DNA from 2 places in the Variovorax sp. YR634 genome. Region 2 is predicted to be linked to the other one. Evidence: predicted binding sites of a transcription regulator. Region 2 holds the regulator's gene; the other holds the start of a gene.
The links. Region 2 encodes HrcA, which represses chaperone genes, less so after heat shock. Its sites were predicted from a motif close to TTAGCACTCNNNNNNNNNGAGTGCTAA; they were not measured.
Positions count from the first base shown of each region.

Region 1: the regulator HrcA is predicted to act here: its motif matches at 6,750-6,776, upstream of BLV60_RS00790 (co-chaperone GroES).

Region 1 is NZ_FNOL01000001.1:175,020-185,100, reverse strand. Features, by position in the region: gene BLV60_RS00830 (beta-keto acid cleavage family enzyme) at 1-200, shown strand, start outside; gene BLV60_RS00825 (quinone oxidoreductase family protein) at 204-1,211, shown strand; gene BLV60_RS00820 (cupin domain-containing protein) at 1,232-1,588, shown strand; gene BLV60_RS00815 (Bug family tripartite tricarboxylate transporter substrate binding protein) at 1,648-2,646, shown strand; gene BLV60_RS00810 (phospholipase D-like domain-containing protein) at 2,769-4,607, shown strand; gene BLV60_RS00805 (tautomerase family protein) at 4,576-4,815, opposite strand; gene BLV60_RS00800 (SDR family NAD(P)-dependent oxidoreductase) at 4,857-5,594, opposite strand; gene BLV60_RS00795 (LysR family transcriptional regulator) at 5,739-6,689, shown strand; gene BLV60_RS00790 (co-chaperone GroES) at 6,867-7,157, shown strand; gene groL (chaperonin GroEL) at 7,187-8,839, shown strand; gene xylB (xylulokinase) at 8,911-10,081, opposite strand, start outside.
Region 2 is NZ_FNOL01000035.1:27,947-38,027, reverse strand. Features, by position in the region: gene rapZ (RNase adapter RapZ) at 1-525, opposite strand, end outside; gene recN (DNA repair protein RecN) at 522-2,204, opposite strand; gene BLV60_RS32505 (NAD kinase) at 2,206-3,117, opposite strand; gene hrcA (heat-inducible transcriptional repressor HrcA) at 3,149-4,156, shown strand; tRNA gene BLV60_RS32495 (tRNA-Ile) at 4,188-4,264, shown strand; tRNA gene BLV60_RS32490 (tRNA-Arg) at 4,326-4,402, shown strand; tRNA gene BLV60_RS32485 (tRNA-Arg) at 4,520-4,596, shown strand; gene greB (transcription elongation factor GreB) at 4,654-5,229, shown strand; gene BLV60_RS32475 (RelA/SpoT family protein) at 5,237-7,492, opposite strand; gene rpoZ (DNA-directed RNA polymerase subunit omega) at 7,586-7,789, opposite strand; gene gmk (guanylate kinase) at 7,830-8,450, opposite strand; gene BLV60_RS32460 (YicC/YloC family endoribonuclease) at 8,465-9,388, opposite strand; gene BLV60_RS32455 (serine/threonine protein kinase) at 9,480-10,081, shown strand, end outside.

The sequences.
Region 1 (10,081 bases), on a different contig from region 2:
TCGTCGCGCAGGCCTGGCTGCTGGGCGGCCATGTGCGCGTGGGCATGGAGGACAACATCTACCTGGAGAAGGGCGTGCTGGCCGAGAGCAATGCGCAGCTGGTGGCGAAGGCGCGCGACATCCTGCTGAGCCTGGGCGGCGAGATCGCCAACCCGCGCGAGGCGCGCACCATGCTGGGCTTGCCGGAAGCGAGAGGCTGAACGATGAGCGTCGCAGCCATGCACACCACCCACGCATCCCGCGCATTGCGCGTGAGCGAGAAGGCCGCCAACCTCGACGCGCTGCGGCTCGAGGCCGCGCCGCAGCCGGAACCCACGCCTCCACCCGGCCACGCCGTGGTGCGCATCGCCGCCGCCGCGGTGAACCCGAGCGACGTGAAAGCGACGCTGGGCATCATGCCGCAGGCTGTCTGGCCACGCACCCCGGGCCGCGACTTCGCAGGCACCGTGGTGAGTGGTCCCGCCGAGTGGATCGGCCGCGAGGTCTACGGCTCGGGCGGCGACGTGGGCATCACGCGCGACGGCTCGCATGCGCGCTACCTGGTGCTGCCCGAAGCGGCGCTGCGCGCAAAGCCTCGGGGCATTTCGATGGACGAAGCCGGTGCGGTGGGCGTGCCCTTCGTCACCGCCTACGAAGGCTTTCGCCGCAGCGGCATGCCGCAGGCGGGACAGACTGTGCTGGTGCTCGGCGCCAACGGAAAGGTCGGGCAGGCGGCGGTGCAACTCGCTTCGCAGGCTGGCGCGCGGGTGATCGCAGTGCAGCGGCACGCCGGGCCCTTCGAGGGATTCGCGAACGGGCCGGTCGACGTGATCGACGCGCGCCAGCACGCCGACGTGGGCGCGCAAGTGCGCGAACTCACCGACGGGCGCGGCGCGCACATCGTCTACAACACCGTGGGGAGCGCCTACTTCGAGGCCGCCAACAAGGCGATGGCCAAGGGCGCGACGCAGATCTTCATTGCCACGCACGACCGCGCGGTGCCCTTCGACATCTTCGCGTTCTACCGCGGCATGCACACCTTCGTGGGCATCGACTCGCTTGCGATGGACTGCGTCGCCTCCACCGCGCAGCTCGACGCGATGCGCGAGGGCTTCGAGCGCGGCACGCTGAAGCCCTTTCCCGTGGCGCGCCACTTCACGCTCGACGAAGCCATCGATGCCTACCGGCTGGTGCTGTCGGGCAGCACCGACCGCGTCGTGCTGCGCCCCTGAAACCGCAAGGAACACCCGCCATGCACGTGACCCGTTTCAACGAAGCGCCGCACTACGAGGCGCCCAACCACTTCGACATGCGTTGCCTGCGCCTGCAGGGCAAGGAAGCCGGGCCCTCCACGCAGATGTGGATGGGCATGAGCCAGATCTTGCCCGGCGGCCACACCGGGCTCGACGGCTCGCCGATGGAAAAGCTCTACCTCGTGCTCGAAGGCCAGCTCCATGTGGTCGGTGAGACCGACGGCGTGCACCAGGAAGACGTGCTCGAGCAGTACGACAGCTGCCTCTTCGCACCCGGCGAGAAGCGGCAGCTCGAAAACCGCAGCAACCGCCCGGTGCTGGTGGCGTTGGTGATGCCGAATGCGCCACCGGCCTAGCGCTCGCACCCCCTTCGGTCATTCATTGCTCATCGAACAAATCAACGGAGACAAGACGCATGAAGAAGAAGACTTTCCCCTGGAGCCGCCGACAGGCACTCACCGTGGCCGCGGCGCTCGCGGCCTGCACGCTGGGCAGCAACGGCGCGCTCGCGCAGGGCGCATGGCCGGGCACGCAGCCGATCAAGCTGGTGGTGCCGTTCACGGCAGGCAGCGGCACCGACATCGTCGCGCGCCTCGTGGCCGAGAAGCTCGGGCCGGCGCTGGGCACGAGCGTGATCGTCGACAACAAGCCCGGCGCGGGCGGAACCCTGGGCGCGGCCATCACGGCCAAGTCACCGGCCGACGGGTACACGCTGCTGGTGCATTCAGCGGGGCACCTCGTGAATCCATGGATCTACAAGGGCCTGTCGTACGACACGATCAAGGACTTCACCGGCATCACGCCGATGGCGAGCCTGCCCAACGTGCTGGTGACCGCGCCCGCGCATTTCACGAACGTGCAGGACCTGGTCGCGAAGGTCAAGGCAAAGCCGGGCAGCTTCAACTACGGATCGGCTGGCAACGGCTCGGCCACGCACATGAACGCGGAGGTGTTCCGCCTCGCGGCCGGGCTCGATGCGCAGCACGTGCCCTTCCGCGGCACGCCCGAGGCGATGACCGAAGTGATGTCGGGCCGCGTCGACTGGTTCTTCGCGCCGATGGTGTCGGCGCTGCCGCTCATCAAGAGCGGCAAGCTGCAGGCGCTGGCCGTGGGAACCGCCCAACGCTCGCCCGCCTTGCCCGATGCCCCAACCACCGTGGAAGCCGGCGTGCCAGGTTCGGCGTATTTGTTCTGGGTCGGCCTCTTCGCTCCGGCAAAGACGCCGCAGCCCGTGGTGGAGCGGCTTCAGGCCGAGGTCGCGAAGATCATGGTGTCGCCCGAGCTGAAAGAGCGGCTGGAGAAGCTCGGCGCCGAGCCGTTCACGATGCCATCGGCACAGTTCAACAAGTTCATCGTCGACGAAACCGCCAAGGCGCAGCAGGTGGTCAAGGCTGCGAGCATCAAGGTGGACTGACACAGAAATGCCATTGATGAGCCCGATCGATCCCGCGATACTCCCGCGCGGGAGGCGGCCGTGGCCAGCGCACTCTCGAAGTCGACATCCAATCGGCCGCTACCGGAACGTGGAGGGGACTCATGCAGAACGCCGTGGCTTTCGCCAACAACGAGGTGATCATGGTCGCGTGGAGCTACGGCAAGAAGCCGGATGGCTGCATGGGATTCGCGGTCTACCGCATCGACCAGCACGGCCGTGAGACGCCCCTGCCAGGCCAGGCGAGGTTCAAGGGCATCACACCCAAGAAATGGACCACCGAGGAACTTCCGATCCAGAAGTTCTACTGGAAAGATCCTTACGCGCGTCTCGAAGCCGAGAAGAACAAGAACAGGATCTTCCGCTACAAGATCGTGCCGCTGGAGGGCGCCCCGGGAAAGCTCCAGCCCATGGCGAAGCTGCCGATCCTGCTGACTAACGAGGTGGAGATCACCCCGGTGATCGACGACAAGCTGAGCGTCTACTTCAACCGCGGATTGATCTCCACGCAGCGCGTCGCGCGCGCGCTCGGCTCCAAGGACATGAAGGACTCGCTGATCGCGAAGGTCTCGGACCCCGGCGACAAGAGCAAGCTCCGCGAGAGCCTCTCGGGCGACATGATCGAGGCCATCCAGGAGTTTCTTGCGCGCGCCGACGGCAAGGGCAAGATCTACGCGGCGCTCTACGAACTCAAGGACCCGCAGCTGATCGGCTGGCTCGCAGGGCTGGGCGAACGCCTCCACATCGTCCTGGGCGACTCCAAGGAAGACGAGGAAGTGCTGGGCGAGGACGGCAAACCGGAGAAGGTGACCAACCCCAAGACCGGCAAGACCAAGATCAAGACCGTGAAGGTCGATGGCAACGAGCAAGCGCGCGAAACCCTGACTGGCACCGCTGCGGAGATTCACAACCGCATCATGTCCAACGGCCATATCGCCCATAACAAGTTCCTGGTCTACGTCGACTCCAAGGGCAAGCCGAAGGCGGTGTTCACCGGCTCCACCAACTGGACGGCCACCGGCCTGTGCACCCAGACCAACAATTCCATCGTCATCGACAACGATGCGCTCGCCAAGCGCTATCTGGCGTACTGGAAAGAGCTCGCCAAGGACACCGACGAGGCCGCGGACGATCCGAAAGCCTTGCAGGGCGCCGCGCTTCGCAAGTGGGCGTCGAAGGGCTCGGCGCTGACACTGGACGATGGAGCGGCGGCTCACAGCTGGTTTTCGCCGAACACGCCGAAGGCGCGCGGCAAGAACCCGGCAACCGAGAAGCGCCCGCCGGACATGAAGGACCTTGCCCAGCTGATCGCGGGCGCCAGCCACTCCGTGCTCTTTCTCGCCTTCTATCCGGGCAGCCCCAGCATCGCGAACTGGACAGCCCAGGCCGCGAGCAAGAACAAGAAGCTGTTCGTGCGCGGATGCGTGACGAACAAGTCGGCCTCGGAAGGCTTCTATTACGAGCTCAAGGGCATGACTCCGCCCGCCAGGAAGAAGGGCGAGAAGAAACCGCCCGTGCTCCAGGACCCGCGCGTTTTCGGAGCCGAGGCCTTCGACTTCAAGGTGCCCGATGGCTGGAAGAAGGAAATCCTCAATGCCGGCTTCGCGATCATTCACGACAAGGTCGTGGTGATCGACCCCTTCGACGACGACTGCGTCGTTGCCACCGGCAGCCACAACCTGGGGCACAAGGCATCGTTCGACAACGACGAGAACCTGCTGATCGTGCGCGGCAACAAGAAGCTCGCGATGGCCTATGCGACCCGCATCCTGGACGTCTACGACCACTTCTCCTCCCGCTTCTGGTTCAAGCAGCTTGGCGGCCAGAAGGACGCGCTGGAACTCAAAAGCACGCCGGAGGAATGGCTGGGCAAGTACTACGACAAGAAGGGTCGGCTCAAGAACCCGCAGCTCAAGTTCTGGATGGACGCGGCGGTGCAGTAGCAGCAAGCGTCTGCTCGCGGCGCACCTCGGTGATCGTGCGGCCGTGCTGGCCCCAGTTGTCGGTGTCGTATTCGTCGATCACGACAAAGGTCGAGGCAGGATCCTTGTTCAGGACGCGCACCATCATCTCGGTGGCCTCGGCGATCAGCTGCTTCTTCTGGTCGAGCGTGGTGCCTTCGCGGGTGATTTCGATGCGGATGTAGGGCATGGCGTTCTCCGGGGTTCGTTGTCGATGCTTCGCTGCTTCGCTCACCACTTGCCGGTGCCCATGCCGCCGTCCACGGGCAGCACGATGCCGGTCGTGAAGCTGGCGTCGCTCAGGTAGAGAACCGCGTCGACGATTTCCTGCACCGTGCCGATGCGGCCTGCCGGCTGCAGCGTGTTGAGGAAGCCATGCATTTCCTTCGTGTACATCGGCGTGTCCACGATGCCCGGCGCCACCGCCGTCACCTGGATGTTGTGCGGCGCCAGTTCCAGCGCCAGCGCCTTCGTCGCCTGGTTGATGCCGCCCTTGATCAGCAGCGGCAGCACGGCCGGCACGGCCTGGTTGGGCTGCGAGGCAAGGCTTGCCGTGATGCTGATGATGTGGCCCGCCTTGCGCTCGACCATGTGGCGGACTGCCGCCTGCGACGGATAGACGAAACCCTTCAGGTTGGTGCTCACCAGGGCTTCCAGCTCGTCCGGCGTGTACTGGATGAACTGCTTGGCGTTGAAGAATCCGGCGTTGTTGACGAGCACGTCCACGTGCCCGAAGCGCTCGATGGCACGCCGCACCAGCAGATCGCCGACGACGGGGTCGGCGACGTCGCCGGCAACGCCCAGGAAGTTGTCGGGCGAACCGAGCGACACGGATGCCTGTTGCAGGCGTTCGGCGCTGCGGGCGTTGCCGACGACGTTGTCGCCGCGCTGCAGGTACGCGCCGGCCAGGGCCAGGCCGATGCCGCTCGAGGCGCCGGTGATCACGATCGTCTTGGGTTGGGTCTTCATGATGGTTTCCTTTCGGGTGGTCAAAGCGGAGGCAGTTGGTTCAGGTTCATGGAGGCTCTCGCCTCTGGGATCAACTGTATTGACGACCTTCAAGTTGATAAAGATGATCGAAGCATTTTTAGTCTTTACTCCATGTAATCAATCATGAATCGCCAGTTCGACGACCTGCTGCTGGGAAGCCTGGAGCTTTTCTGTCTTGCAGCCGAGCAAGAGGGGTTCACCGCCGCAGCCGCCGTTGCGGGCGTGACGCCCGCCGCCGTAAGCAGGACGGTGGGCAGGCTGGAAGAACGCCTCGGCGTGCGCCTCTTCCTGCGCACGACACGGCAGATACGGCTGAGCGAGGCGGGCCAGGCCTATTACGAGCAATGCCGCCAGGCGCTCAACCAGTTGGTGGAGGCCGAACGCCAGGTCAGCGGCCAGCAGATCACGCCAAGCGGCCTGCTGCGGATCAGCGTTCCCACCACCTACGGGCACTACCGGCTGCTGCCGCTGCTGCCGGAGTTCAGGGCGCGCTACCCGGACATCCGGGTCGAGGTTCACGTCAGCAACCGCAACATCGACTTCGCCGCGGAGGGGTACGACCTTGCCGTGCGTGTGCGCGCGCCAGCCGACTCGACCCTGGTTGCTCGCCATCTCGAGGACGCCGAACTCGTGCTCGTCGCAGCCCCGGACTACCTGCGCCGGCACGGGGAACCCCGGACCCTGGACGACCTGCAGACCCACGAATGCATCCAGTTCGAGCTGCCCAGCAGCGGCCGCACCATCCCCTGGCTGTGCCGTCAGGACGGCCAGGACGTCGAAATGCTCACCTCCGGCGGCTACGCCTGTTCGGACGACGTCCTGGCCGGGGTTACGCTGGCCCGGCATGGCGCGGGCATCTTCCAGGCCTATCGCTTCGTGGTCGAGGAAGACTTGCGCCAGGGACGACTGGTCGAAGTGCTCAAGCCCTTCGGCGGCCGGTCCCGGCCCTACAACCTGCTGTATCCCAAGTTGCGGTTCGCGCCGCTGCGCGTGCGCACCTTCGTGGACTTCCTGATGGGCCACCGGGCGGATGCGGCGGGCGTGTCTGGCGGCGGCTTGGCGGGCCGGGCGTGAGATCCGTTACGCACCGGCGGCAGCCCCTGTCACTTGAAAGCCCACCGATTGCCCTTATGATTAGCACTCGCTGCTGATGAGTGCTAACAGCCCTCGCTTCCAGTCGATGGGCTGCCGGCCTCCGGTCCGGCACCCGACCCCAAAACCCGTTTCTTATCCATACATCCAGGAGATGCAATGAAACTTCGTCCTTTGGCCGATCGCGTGATCGTCAAGCGTGTTGACAGCGAAACCAAGACCGCCTCCGGCATCGTCATCCCCGACGCAGCCGCTGAAAAGCCCGATCAGGGTGAAGTCCTGGCCGTGGGCCCGGGCAAGCGCAACGACAAGGGCGAACTGGCCGCACTGACCGTCAAGGTCGGCGACCGCGTCCTGTTCGGCAAGTACAGCGGCCAGACCGTCAAGGTCGGCGGTGACGAATTGCTCGTCATGAAGGAAGACGACCTGTTCGCGGTCGTCGAGAAGTAATTCAAACATCCCATTCGGAGTAAACAAACATGGCAGCAAAAGACGTAGTCTTCGGCGGTGAAGCCCGCGCACGCATGGTCGAGGGTGTCAACATCCTGGCCAACGCAGTCAAGGTGACCCTGGGCCCCAAGGGCCGCAACGTGGTGCTCGAGCGCTCGTTCGGCGCCCCCACCGTCACCAAGGACGGTGTGTCGGTCGCCAAGGAAATCGAACTCAAGGACAAGCTGCAGAACATGGGCGCCCAGCTCGTGAAGGAAGTGGCTTCCAAGACTTCGGACAACGCCGGTGACGGCACCACCACCGCGACCGTGCTGGCACAAGCCATCGTTCGCGAAGGTTTCAAGCTGGTGGCTGCCGGCATGAACCCGATGGACCTGAAGCGCGGCATCGACAAGGCTGTCACGGCCCTGGTCGCCGAGCTGAAGAAGGCTTCCAAGCCCACCACCACATCGAAGGAAATCGCTCAAGTCGGCTCGATCTCGGCCAACAGCGACGAAACCATCGGCAAGCTCATCGCTGACGCGATGGACAAGGTCGGCAAGGAAGGCGTGATCACCGTGGAAGACGGCAAGTCGCTGGACAGCGAACTCGACGTCGTCGAAGGCATGCAGTTCGACCGCGGCTACCTGTCGCCCTACTTCATCAACAACCCCGAGAAGCAATCGGCGCTGCTCGACAACCCCTTCGTGCTGCTGTTCGACAAGAAGATCAGCAACATCCGTGACCTGCTCCCCACGCTGGAACAAGTCGCCAAGGCTGGCCGTCCGCTGCTGATCATTGCCGAAGAAGTCGAAGGCGAAGCCCTGGCTACGCTGGTCGTGAACACGATCCGCGGCATCCTGAAGGTCGTGGCTGTCAAGGCTCCTGGCTTCGGCGACCGCCGCAAGGCCATGCTGGAAGACATCGCCATCCTGACGGGCGGCAAGGTCATCGCTGAAGAAGTGGGCCTGACGCTCGAAAAGGTGACGCTGGCCGACCTGGGCCAAGCCAAGCGCATCGAAGTGGGCAAGGAAAACACGATCATCATCGACGGCGCCGGTGCCGCTGGCGACATCGAAGCCCGCGTGAAGCAAGTGCGCGTGCAGATCGAAGAAGCCACGAGCGACTACGACCGTGAAAAGCTGCAAGAGCGCGTGGCCAAGCTGGCCGGCGGCGTTGCAGTGATCAAGGTTGGCGCTGCCACCGAAGTCGAAATGAAGGAAAAGAAGGCTCGCGTCGAAGACGCCCTGCACGCTACCCGCGCTGCAGTGGAAGAAGGCGTCGTGGCTGGCGGCGGCGTGGCTCTGCTGCGTGCCAAGCAAGCCGTGGGCGAGTCGGTCAAGGGCGACAACGCCGACCAGGAAGCCGGCATCAAGCTGGTGCTCAAGGCCATCGAAGCTCCCCTGCGCGAAATCGTGAACAACGCCGGCGGCGAAGCCTCGGTGGTGGTGAACGCTGTGTTGGCCGGCAAGGGCAACTACGGCTTCAACGCTGCGAACGACACGTACGGCGACATGCTCGAACTGGGCATCCTGGACCCGACGAAGGTCACCCGCACCGCACTGCAGAACGCCGCTTCGGTGTCCTCGCTGCTGCTGACGACCGAAGCCATGGTCGCTGACGCGCCCAAGGACGAGTCTGGCGCCGGCGGCGGCATGCCCGACATGGGCGGCATGGGCGGAATGGGCGGCATGGGCATGTAATGCCCGGCTGAGCACTGCTCACCAAAAGAAGAAGGGCCGCGAAAGCGGCCCTTTTTTATTGCCTGTGTCAGCTACTGGAACTGGTCTCGCAGCGCCGCATAGAGCACCTGAAAGCGTGTGTGGCGCGCGCTATGCACAGCGGCTCCTTCGGTCGACGGAATCAACTGCTGCTGCACCGGCGGCAGCTTGCACACTTCGGCCACCGCGCCTCCATCGGCCAGCCACGCCAGCCGCGCTGCCCCCAACGCCCCGCCCGTCTCGCTGCCCGCATAGAGCGTCAGCGGCACCTGGAAGATGTCGGCCAGCAACTGGCCCCACCACACGCTGCGTGCACCACCGCCCACCAGCGCCACTTCGCGCAGCGGCATGTCGGCCGGCAGCCGCAGGGTGTCGAAGCCATCGCGCAGCCCGAAGCTCACGCCCTCGACCACGGCGTAGGCGATTTCCGCCGGACCGTGTGCATGCGTCAGCCCGAACAGCACGCCCTGCGCATTGGGGTTGTTGTGCGGCGAGCGTTCGCCCGAGAGATACGGCAGGAACAGCGGGCAGCGCTCGCGCTGCGCCAGCGAGATGGACGCCGCCGCTTCGAGCAGCGCGGCTTCATCGGCGAACCGGAAGGTCTTTGCCGCCCAGCTCACCGCGCTCGCGGCCGAGAGCATCACCGACATCTGGTGCCAGCGCTTCGGCAACGCATGGCAGAAGGCGTGCATCGCCTGCGCGGGGTTCGGCAAGAAGCGGTCGGTGGACACGAACACCACACCCGATGTGCCGAGCGACACAAAACCCTGCCCCGGCTCGACCAGCCCCATGCCGACCGCGCTGGCCGCGTTATCGCCAGCACCGCCGGCAATCAGCACCGCACCGCCGCCACCCACGCCCCAGCGCGCCGCAAGCTCGGGCTTGAGCTGCGCCGACACCTCGCTGCCCTCGACCAGGCGCGGCATGTGCGCACGCGTGAGCCCGGTGGCAGCGAGCAATTCATCGGACCAGTCGCGCGCACCCACGTCGAGCCACAGCGTGCCGGCCGCGTCCGACATCTCGCTGACCGCCTCGCCGCTGAGCATGAAGCGCAGCCAGTCCTTCGGCAGCAGCACGCGCGCAACGCGGCTGAAAACTTCGGGCTCGTGCTCACGCACCCACAGCAGCTTGGGCGCAGTGAATCCTGGCATCGCCAGGTTGCCCGCGATCTCGCCGAGCCGCGGTACGGCACGCGCAAGCGCTTCGCACTGCGCGCCACTGCGC
Region 2 (10,081 bases):
GAACACCAGCGTCAGCGCGCTTTGCGGTGCCGAGATCAGCGACTTGATGTAGCTCTGCAGCTGCGCCGGCCGGATCAGGCTGGTGTCGATCACGTCGGCGCCGTCGCGCAGGTCGGCCAGCAACTCGCGTTCGAGCTCGATGGCCTGCATCAGCACGCGGTGCTGTTCGGGCACGTCGGTACGGCCTTCCTGGCGCGAGAGCGGGTGGCGGCGGCGGGTTTCCGAATAGCGGCGCAGCAGGGCATCGGTGGTCGCGTCGAGGAACAGCGAACGCAGCGAGATCTCGCCGTCGCGCCGCAGCGCTTCGAGCTGCTGTGGAACGATTGGTAGCGAGACGCCGCTGCGCACGTCCATGGCAATGGCCACGCGCGGCGTCTGCTGTTCGTGCTGCAAGGCGATGAAGGACGTCAGCAGTTCGGGCGGCAGGTTGTCGACGCAGTAGTAGCCAGCGTCTTCCAGTGCATGCAGGGCCACCGACTTGCCGGAGCCCGACATACCCGTGATGAGCACGAGGTCGAGGTTCATGGCGCGGTCACCGAGGTCTTGTGGCCGAGCATTTCGCGTGCGTGCGCGAGCGAAGTCTGCGAGACCTTCTCGCCGCCCAGCATGCGGGCGATTTCCTTGGCGCGATTGTCGTCGTCGAGGCGCGACACGCCGCTCTCGGTGCGCGGGCCGTCCTTGCCGGCTGCTGCCGTCTGGCGCTTGGCAACAACGAGGTGATGGTCGGCGCAGGCGGCCACCTGGGGCAGGTGGGTCACGGCGAGAACCTGGCGGTCGCGGCCGAGCTGCTTCATGAGGCGGCCGACGGTCTCGGCGACCGCACCGCCGACACCGGCATCGACCTCGTCGAAGATCAGCGTCTGCGCCGCGCCGAGCTGGCTGGTGGTGACGGCGATGGCCAGCGCAATGCGCGATAGTTCGCCGCCCGAAGCCACCTTGCCGATGGCGCGCGGCGTGCTGCCGGTGTGGCCGGCCACGAGAAAGGCCACGTCTTCGAGGCCGGCACGGCTGGGCTGCGCCAGCGGCTGCAGTTCGACCTCGAAGCGCCCGCCCTGCATGCCGAGACCCTGCATCGCATCGGTGACGGCCTGGGCGAGGCGCGGCGCAGCCTGCTTGCGGACCTTGCTGAGCGCCCTGGCTTCTTTCATGTAGGCCTGCTGTGCGTTTTGCTCGGCGCGTTCAAGGCCTTCGAGATCGCTTTGCGCGTCGAGCGCCTGCAGCTCAGCCTGCCAACCGGCCAGCAGCGCCGGCAGTTCGGCGGGCGGGCGCTTGTAGCGGCGCGCGAGCGACATCCACAGGCCCATGCGCTCGTCCAGCTCGGCCAGGGTTTGCGGATCGGTGTCGGCATCGCGCAGGTAGCCGTGCAGCGTGTGGGCAGCGTCGGAGGCCTGGGCCACGCATGAGGCGAGCACTTCGCCCAGCGCGCGGAACTCGGGCTCGATGTGCTCGCAGTTCTGCAGCAGCGTGAGCGCGCGCGTAAGCGCGGGGAGGGCGCCGTTGTCGTCGTCTTCCAGTGCCTGGCTGGCACCCTGGGCCGCGTCGATCAGGGCCTGCGCGTTGGAGATGCGCGAGTGGTTGGTCGACAGCTCTTCCCACTCGTCGACGCCCGGTGCGAGCTTGGCGACTTCGGAGATCTGCCATTGCAGTCGCTCGCGCTCGCGCTGCAGCGAGTCTTGCGCCGAGCGCGCGTGTTCGAGTGCGGAAAGTGCCTGCCGCCAGCTTTGCCACGCGGCGTCGAGCGTATCGGTGCGCACACCTGCGTAGGCGTCGAGCAGGCCGCGCACTGCCTCAGGCCGCGTCAGGCTTTGCCAGGCGTGCTGGCCGTGGATGTCGAGCAGGCGGTCGCCGAGCTCGCGCAACTGCGTGGCCGTGGCTGGGCTGCCGTTGATCCAGCCGCGGCTGCGGCCCTGCAGGTCGACGGTGCGGCGCAGCAGCAGCGCGTCGCCGGCTTCGAAGCCGCCTTCGTCGAGCCAGGTGTCCAGGGCGGGGTCGGCGTCGAATTCGGCACTCACGTCGAGCCGTTCGGCCCCTTCGCGCACCGCGCCAGCGTCGGCGCGGTTGCCCAGCGCCAGTTGCAGCGCGTCGATCAGGATGGATTTGCCCGCGCCGGTTTCGCCGGTCAATACCGTGAAGCCGCCGGACAGGTCGAGTTCGAGTGATCGCACGATCACGAAGTCGCGCAGTGCGATGCGTCGCAGCGCCATTTCAGGAGCCCCCTTCGTTCCAGTGAAGTTTCTTGCGCAAGGTGTCGAAATAGCTCCAGCCGCGCGGGTGCAAAAAGCGCACGCGGAAATCGGAGCGGCGCACCACCACGCGGTCGCCGATTGCGAGCGAGGCCAGCGACTGCATGTCGAAATTGGCGCTGGCATCGCGCCCGCCCACCAGCTCGATCACGATCTCGTCGGCGTCGGGCAGCAGCACGGGGCGGTTCGACAGCGTGTGCGGTGCGATCGGCACCAGCACCCAGCCTGGCACGGCCGGATGCAGCAGCGGCCCACCGGCCGACAGCGCGTAGGCGGTCGAACCCGTGGGCGTGGCGATGATCAGGCCGTCGGCGCGCTGGTTGGCCACGAAATGGCGGCCCACCGATACGCGCAACTCGACCATGCCGGAGGTGGCGCCGCGATTGACGACCACGTCGTTCATGGCGAGCGCGTCAAACACCGAGGCGCCATCGCGCACGACCTGCGCATGCATCAGGCTGCGGTGGTCTTCCTCGTACTCGCCGGCCAGCATCGGGATCAGCGTGGCCTGGTAGTTGTCGAGCGGGATGTCGGTGATGAAGCCGAGCCGGCCGCGGTTGATGCCGATCAGCGGGATGCCATAGCTGGCGAGCTGCCGGCCGATGCCGAGCATGGTGCCGTCGCCGCCGACCACCAGGCCGAGGTCGCAGCGCTGGCCGATTTCCTCGACGCTCAGGGCTTCGTAGCGTGGATGGGCAGGGGCGCCGTCATCGTCTTCCTCGCAGGTCGAGCGCTCGACGAACACCGTGCAGCCTTGCGATTCGAGGAAGGCGCCAATGCCTTCCATGACGCCGTCGCGCGAGTCCGCCTGCGCCCGGGCGCCGGAAGCCTGGTATTTGCCGATCAGGGCGACGTGACGAAAGCGAGAGGTCATATCTCACAAATTACAACACTAAAATCTTGCAATGCTGGACGACCGTGCCAAGTTGCTGCTCAAGACGCTCGTCGAGCGCTACATCGCCGACGGGCAACCCGTCGGCTCGCGCACGCTGTCGCGTTCCTCGGGGCTCGATCTGTCGCCGGCGACCATCCGCAACGTCATGTCCGACCTCGAGGCGCTGGGGCTGATTGCCAGCCCGCACACCTCGGCCGGCCGCATTCCGACGCACCGTGGCTACCGCCTCTTCGTCGACACCATGCTGACCGCGCAGCGCGAACAGATGAGCACGCCGAGCCTCGCGCCCGACCAGCCGCAGAAAGTGATCGCCAATGCAGCGCATCTGCTGTCGAACCTGTCGCAGTTCGTTGGCGTGGTGATGGCGCCGCGGCGCGCTTCGGTGTTCAAGCAGATCGAGTTCCTGAAGCTCTCCGACCGGCGCCTGCTGGTGATCATCGTCTCGCCCGACGGGGACGTGCAGAACAGGGTGATCTTTCCGGAGGCCGACTATTCGCAGTCGCAGCTGGTCGAAGCCTCGAACTACATCAACGCGCACTATGCGGGGCTGACTATCGAGCAGGTGCGTGATCGTCTCCAGTCCGAGGTCGAAAAGCTGCGTGGCGAGATCGCTGCGCTGATGCAGGCCGCGGTGCAGGTCAGTTCCGAAGTGCTGAACGAGGCGCAGGAAGACGACGTCGTGATCTCCGGTGAGCGCAACCTGCTGGCGGTGAGCGATTTTTCCAGCGACATGGGGCAGTTGCGCCGTGCCTTCGAACTCTTCGAGCAGAAGGCCCAGTTGATGCGCCTACTCGACGTGTCGAGCAAGGCCGAAGGCGTGCGCATCTTCATCGGCGGCGAAAGCCAGGTGGTGCCCTTCGAGGAGCTCTCCATCGTCAGCGCCAACTACGAGGTTGACGGACAGGTCGTGGGTACGCTGGGCGTGATCGGGCCGACGCGCATGCCCTACGAACGCATGATCCAGATCGTCGACATCACATCGCGCCTGGTGAGCAATGCGCTGAGCCATCGCAAGTAGGCGCCGCAGCGCGAATAGAATCGTGCCGCGTGGGCCGTTAGCTCAGTTGGTTAGAGCAGCGGACTCATAATCCGTTGGTCGATGGTTCAAGCCCATCACGGCCTACCACCGCTTCTTGTTTTGCCCGTTTTCGGAACGAGCCTCAGAACAGGCTATAATCGAAGGCTCAGCGGCTGTAGCTCAGTTGGATAGAGTACTTGGCTACGAACCAAGGGGTCGTGGGTTCAATTCCTGCCAGCCGCACCATCTCCAGAAATGCCCGGAAGATTCATCTTCCGGGCATTTTTCTTTTGTGCCTTCGCGTGGATTCGGCCGGGCAAATGCAAAAAGGGTCGAAGAAAGCGGGCTATAATTGCAAGCTGTGCGGCTGTAGCTCAGTTGGATAGAGTACTTGGCTACGAACCAAGGGGTCGTGGGTTCAATTCCTGCCAGCCGCACCATTACAAGAAAAGCTCGCAACGAAAGTTGCGGGCTTTTTTCATTTGGAGGATTCTGCTTTGAGCAAGGCATTCACCAAGGAAACAGACTCTGACGGGGATGACGACGGCGCTGATGGCGCTTTGCCTCCGTTGCCCGCAGGCAGCAAGAACTACATCACCCCCGAAGGCTACGCGCGCCTGCGCGACGAACTGTTGCAGCTGATGGACGAGGAGCGGCCGAAGATCGTCGAAACCGTGCATTGGGCGGCCAAGAACGGTGACCGCTCCGAGAATGGCGACTACCTCTACGGCAAGAAGCGCCTGCGCGAGATTGATCGCCGCATCCGTTTTCTCACCAAGCGCCTCGAAATCGCGGAGGTCACCGATCCTTCGGTGCACCACGGTCGCGATCAGATCTTCTTCGGTGCCACCGTTCGCTATGCCGACGAGATGGGTGACGAGCGCAGCGTCACGATCCTCGGCATCGACGAAGCGGAGAGTGCGAAGTCGCAGGTCAGCTGGATTTCGCCGATTGCGCGGGCGCTGCTCAAGTCGCGCGAGGGCGACGTGGTGAAGCTCGTCACGCCGGGCGGGGCGCACGAGGTCGAGATTCTGTCCGTGAGCTATCCGGCGCCGCGCCCAGCCGCGGCGTAACGGCGCCTCAGGGGGCGGGAACCGTCCTCGACGCGGTCAGCACCGACGCGGTACGTCGGGCGGCGCGCAACACGGCATCCAGATGCGCGCGGTCGCGCACGGCGATCACGAAGCGCAGGTCGGTCGAATCCTGCGGGGTCTCGTCGGCCATTTCCACATGTGTGATGTCTGCTTCCGCATCGGCCAGCGTGGCTGCGACCCGCGCCAGCACGCCCTTGTCGTTGCGCACGGTGATGACCACGCCGGTCTCGAAGGCTCGTGTGGGTTCATCTGCCCATTCGACGGCGAAGAAGCGCTCGCTGTCTTTATGGCGCAGCCGCTGGCCGACACCGCAGTCTTCCGTGTGTACCACCAGACCTTCGCCATGGCCGAGGTAGCCGACGATCTGGTCGCCCGGAATCGGCCTGCAGCACAGCGCAAAGCGCACCGACGAGTTTTCGCTTCCATCCAGCGTGACCGCCCCCTGCGACACGGTCTCGTGCGAGATGAAGCGCTCGCGGCTCAGCAGTAGTGCGTCAGGTCGTTCGCCCAGCTCGGAGAGCATTGCCACCAGCCGCTTCGCGACGATGCTGGCAATGCGCTTGCCCAGGCCAATGTCGGTCAGCAGTTCGGAGCGGGTGCGGTTGCCGGTGAAGCGCAGCAGCTTTTCCCACAGCGCCTGGTGTTCCTCGTCTTCCTCGGGCAGCTTGCTCAGGCCTTCGGCGCGCAGCGCCTGCGCGAGCAGCTTTTCGCCCAGGCCTTCGGACTCAGCGTGCGCCAGGGTCTTCAGATAGTGGCGGATCTTGGAGCGCGCCCGGCCGGTTCGCACGAAGCCCAGCCAGGCCGGGTTGGGTGTCGACACCGGCGCTGTGATCACCTCGACCACGTCGCCGTTCTTGAGCTCGGTGCGCAGCGGCACCTGGTCGCCATTGATGCGCGCGGCCGAGGTGTGGTCGCCGATGTTGCTGTGGATGGCGTAGGCAAAGTCGACCACCGTGGCGCCTCGGGGCAGCGCCATGATCTGGCTCTTGGGCGTGAACACATACACCGCATCCGGAAACAGGTCGACCTTGACGTGGTCCCAGAACTCGGCGGCGTCGCGTGTTTCGTCCTGAATGTCGAGCAGCGACTGCAGCCACTTGGTGCCCAGCCGGTCGTTGCTGGCCGCGTTTGGTTCAGCGGCCTTGTACAGCCAGTGTGCAGCCACGCCTGACTCGGCCACCACGTGCATCGCCTCGGTCCGAAGCTGGAACTCGACGCTCACGCCGGCCGGGCCGACGAGCGTGGTGTGCAGCGACTGGTAGCCGTTGAGCTTGGCGATCGCGATGTGGTCCTTGAACTTGCCCGGCAGGGGCTTGTACATCTGGTGCAGGATGCCCAGGCCGGTGTAGCAGGCGATCACGTTCGGCACGATCAGGCGGAAGCCGTAGATGTCGGTCACCTGGGCGAAGCTCAGGTGCTTTTCTTCCATCTTGCGATAGATCGAATAGAGCGTTTTCTCGCGCCCCGCGATGCGCAGCGTCATGTTCGCTGCGGCAAAGGCGGTTTCGACCTCGCGCTGCACCTTCTGGATCAGGTCGCGGCGTCGGCCCCGCGCCTTGGCCACGGCCTTCGACAGCGTGGCATAGCGCCACGGTTTCAGATGCCGGAACGACAGCTCCTGCAGCTCGCGGTAGGTCTGGTTCAGCCCGAGGCGATGCGCGATGGGCGCGTAGATCTCCAGCGTTTCGCGCGAGATGCGACCCCACTTCTCGCGCGGCGCATCGGCCAGCGTGCGCATGTTGTGCGTGCGGTCCGCCAGCTTGACCAGGATCACGCGCACGTCGCGCGCCATGGCCAGCAGCATCTTGCGGAACGACTCGGCCTGGTTTTCTTCGCGGGTGTTGAACTGCAGCTTGTCGAGCTTGGTCAGCCCGTCGACCAGTTCGGCCACCGGGGCGCCAAAGCGCTCGATGAGTTCGGGCTTGGTGACGCCGCAGTCTTCGATGGCGTCGTGGAGCAGGGCCGCCATCAGCGCCTGAGCATCGAGCTTCCACTCGGCGCATTGCGCCGCCACGGCGATGGGGTGGGTGATGTACGGCTCGCCGCTGTTGCGCAGCTGTCCGAGGTGGGCCTCGTCGGCGAAGCGGTAGGCTCGGCGGACCAGCTCGGTGTCTTCGGGGCTCAGGTAGTCAAGGCGCGCGGTCAGTGCGGCAAAGCTTGCGGCGGCCGCGTTCAGCGCAGCCGGACTCGGCTTCGGCGTGCCCTTGGGGGCATGGGACTGAGATTTGGCTACCGCGCTCATGGCTACCACTTTAGCGTGACCGCTGTATGGACGCGTTCAGGCATAAAAAAAGCACCGCTTTGCGGTGCCTTTTCGTTGCAGGGCTGCGTCAGATCAGCCCGGCACCTTCTTGAGCATTTCGAGGCCGATCTTGCCTTCGGCGATTTCGCGCAGGGCGGTCACGGCGGGCTTGTTCTTGCTCTCGATCTTGGGGGCATGGCCCTGGCTCAGCATGCGCGCACGGTACGTGGCGGCCAGGACGAGCTGGAAACGGTTCGGAATATTGACGAGACAGTCTTCGACGGTGATGCGGGCCATGATGAGAATCTTTCTGTCTGTGAGCGGATGAACTCGGATGTCAGGGGATGTTCAGTGCGGCGAATGTGTCGGCACGTGCACGGCGCTGTGCGGAATACCGGAGCCGCTGAGCGTGGACGATCGCCTTGAGATCGAAAAGCGCGCGCTCAAATAACTCGTTGATTATAACGAAGTCGAATTCCCCCGCCCTGGCCATCTCTTCGGCGGCGTTCTTCAGGCGCAATTCGATGACCGAGGCGCTGTCTTCGCCGCGCCGTTCGAGGCGGGAGCGCAGTTCTTCCCAGCTGGGCGGCAGGATGAAGATCATGACCGCGTTGGCAAAGGTCTTGCGGATCTGCAGCGCGCCCTGGAAGTCGATTTCGAGGATGACGTCGGCCCCCTGGGCGATCCGCTCCTCGATGGCCCTCTTGGAGGTGCCGTACCGGTGCCCGTGCACATGGGCCCATTCCACGAAGCCGTCCGCCGCGATCAGGGCGTCGAACTCCGTCGGCGAGGCAAAAAAGTACTCGCGGCCGTGCTTTTCCTGCCCGCGCGGCGACCGGGTCGTGTGCGAAACCGAGGGCTGCACGGCCGAATCGAGCTCCATGAGCGCCTTGACCAGGCTCGATTTGCCGGCCCCGCTGGGCGCGGCCACCACGAAGATATTGCCGGGGTAATCCATTCTTTCGCTCGTCGTCATTCGATGTTCTGCACCTGCTCGCGCATCTGCTCGATCAGGACCTTCATGTCCACGCCGATGCGCGTGAGCTCCAGCGCCGCCGACTTCGAGCCCAGGGTGTTGGCCTCGCGGTGCAGCTCCTGGATCAGGAAGTCGAGGCGCTTACCGATTTCTCCGCCCTTCTTGAGCAGCCGCTCGATCTCGTCGAGGTGCGAGTTCAGCCGGGTGAGCTCTTCGGCCACGTCGATGCGGATCGCAAAGGCGGTGGCTTCGGTCAGCGCGCGGTCCTGGGCGGCTTCGGGCAGCGTGCCGCCCGTACCGGCGGTCAGGCCCATGGCCTCCTGCCAGCGCTCCAGGAAGCGGGTGCGCTGCTGTTCGACCAGTTGCGGCACGAGCGGGCCCGCCTGCAGCACCAGGGTGCGCAACTGGCCCAGATGGGCTTCGAGCATCTTGGCCAGCCGCGCGCCTTCGCGCTGGCGGGCCGACATCAGGCCTTCGAGCGCTTTTCCGGCGACATCGAGCAGGTCGGGGCCCCAGTCGCCGCGGGCGGCGCTGTCGCCGCCGGCCAGGCGCAGCACGTCGGCCACGCTCAGGTCGCGGGCGCTGGGCAACCAGGCCTTGATGCTGTCCTGCACCCCGTTGAGCCGCTGGAGCAGCTTGACGGAGGGCTCGACCACACCGGCCTGGGCCGTGTTCTCGATGGCGGCCCGTACTTCGACCTTGCCGCGCTTGAGCTTGCCCGTGAGCAGCTCGCGCAGCGCGGTTTCATGCTGGCGCAGTTCCTCCGGCAACTTGAAGGTGAGATCGAGGAAGCGGCTGTTGACCGAGCGGATTTCTACCCCGAGCCGACCCGCGGCGGCAGGCCGTGCCTCGGCTTCGGAGTGGCTGCCTGCGGACCCGTTCTGGCCGCTGGCGTAGCCGGTCATGCTGTAAACTGGCATTGCGCCTCACTGTGGTTTTGCTTGCATGCACCGAGGCGTCGGCACGGCGTTCGCTTGCCGCACCATCGCCTTCGGGCGAAACTCCCGGATTATGTCAAAGGTCAAGCCTACGCCCCTGTTGCCCGATACGGTCATTGGTGGTTACCGCGTTGTACGCCGGCTTTCCGCAGGTGGGTTCGGTGTCGTCTATCTCGCCATCGACCCCAGCGGACAGCAGGTGGCCATCAAGGAATATCTGCCGTCTTCGCTTGCCACGCGGGGGCCGGGCGAGCTCGCGCCGCAGGTGCCGCCGGAGAAGCTGTCACTCTACCGGCTGGGGCTCAAGAGCTTCTTCGAAGAGGGCCGCTCGCTCGCGCAGATCTCGCACGCCTCGGTGGTCAGCGTGCTCAATTTCTTCCGCGAGAACGAAACCGTCTACATGGTCATGAACTACCTGGAGGGCGCGACCCTGCAGGATTTCGTGGTCACGGCGCGCGACCTGAAGAAGCAGAAGGTGTTTCGCGAGTCGACCATCCGTTCGCTGTTCGACGAGATCCTGCGCGGCCTGCGCATCGTCCACCAGTACAAGATGCTGCACCTGGACATCAAGCCGGCCAACATTTTCGTCACCGACGACGACCGCGCCGTGCTGATCGACTTCGGCGCCGCGCGCGAAGTGCTCAGCAAGGAAGGCATCTTCATCCGCCCGATGTA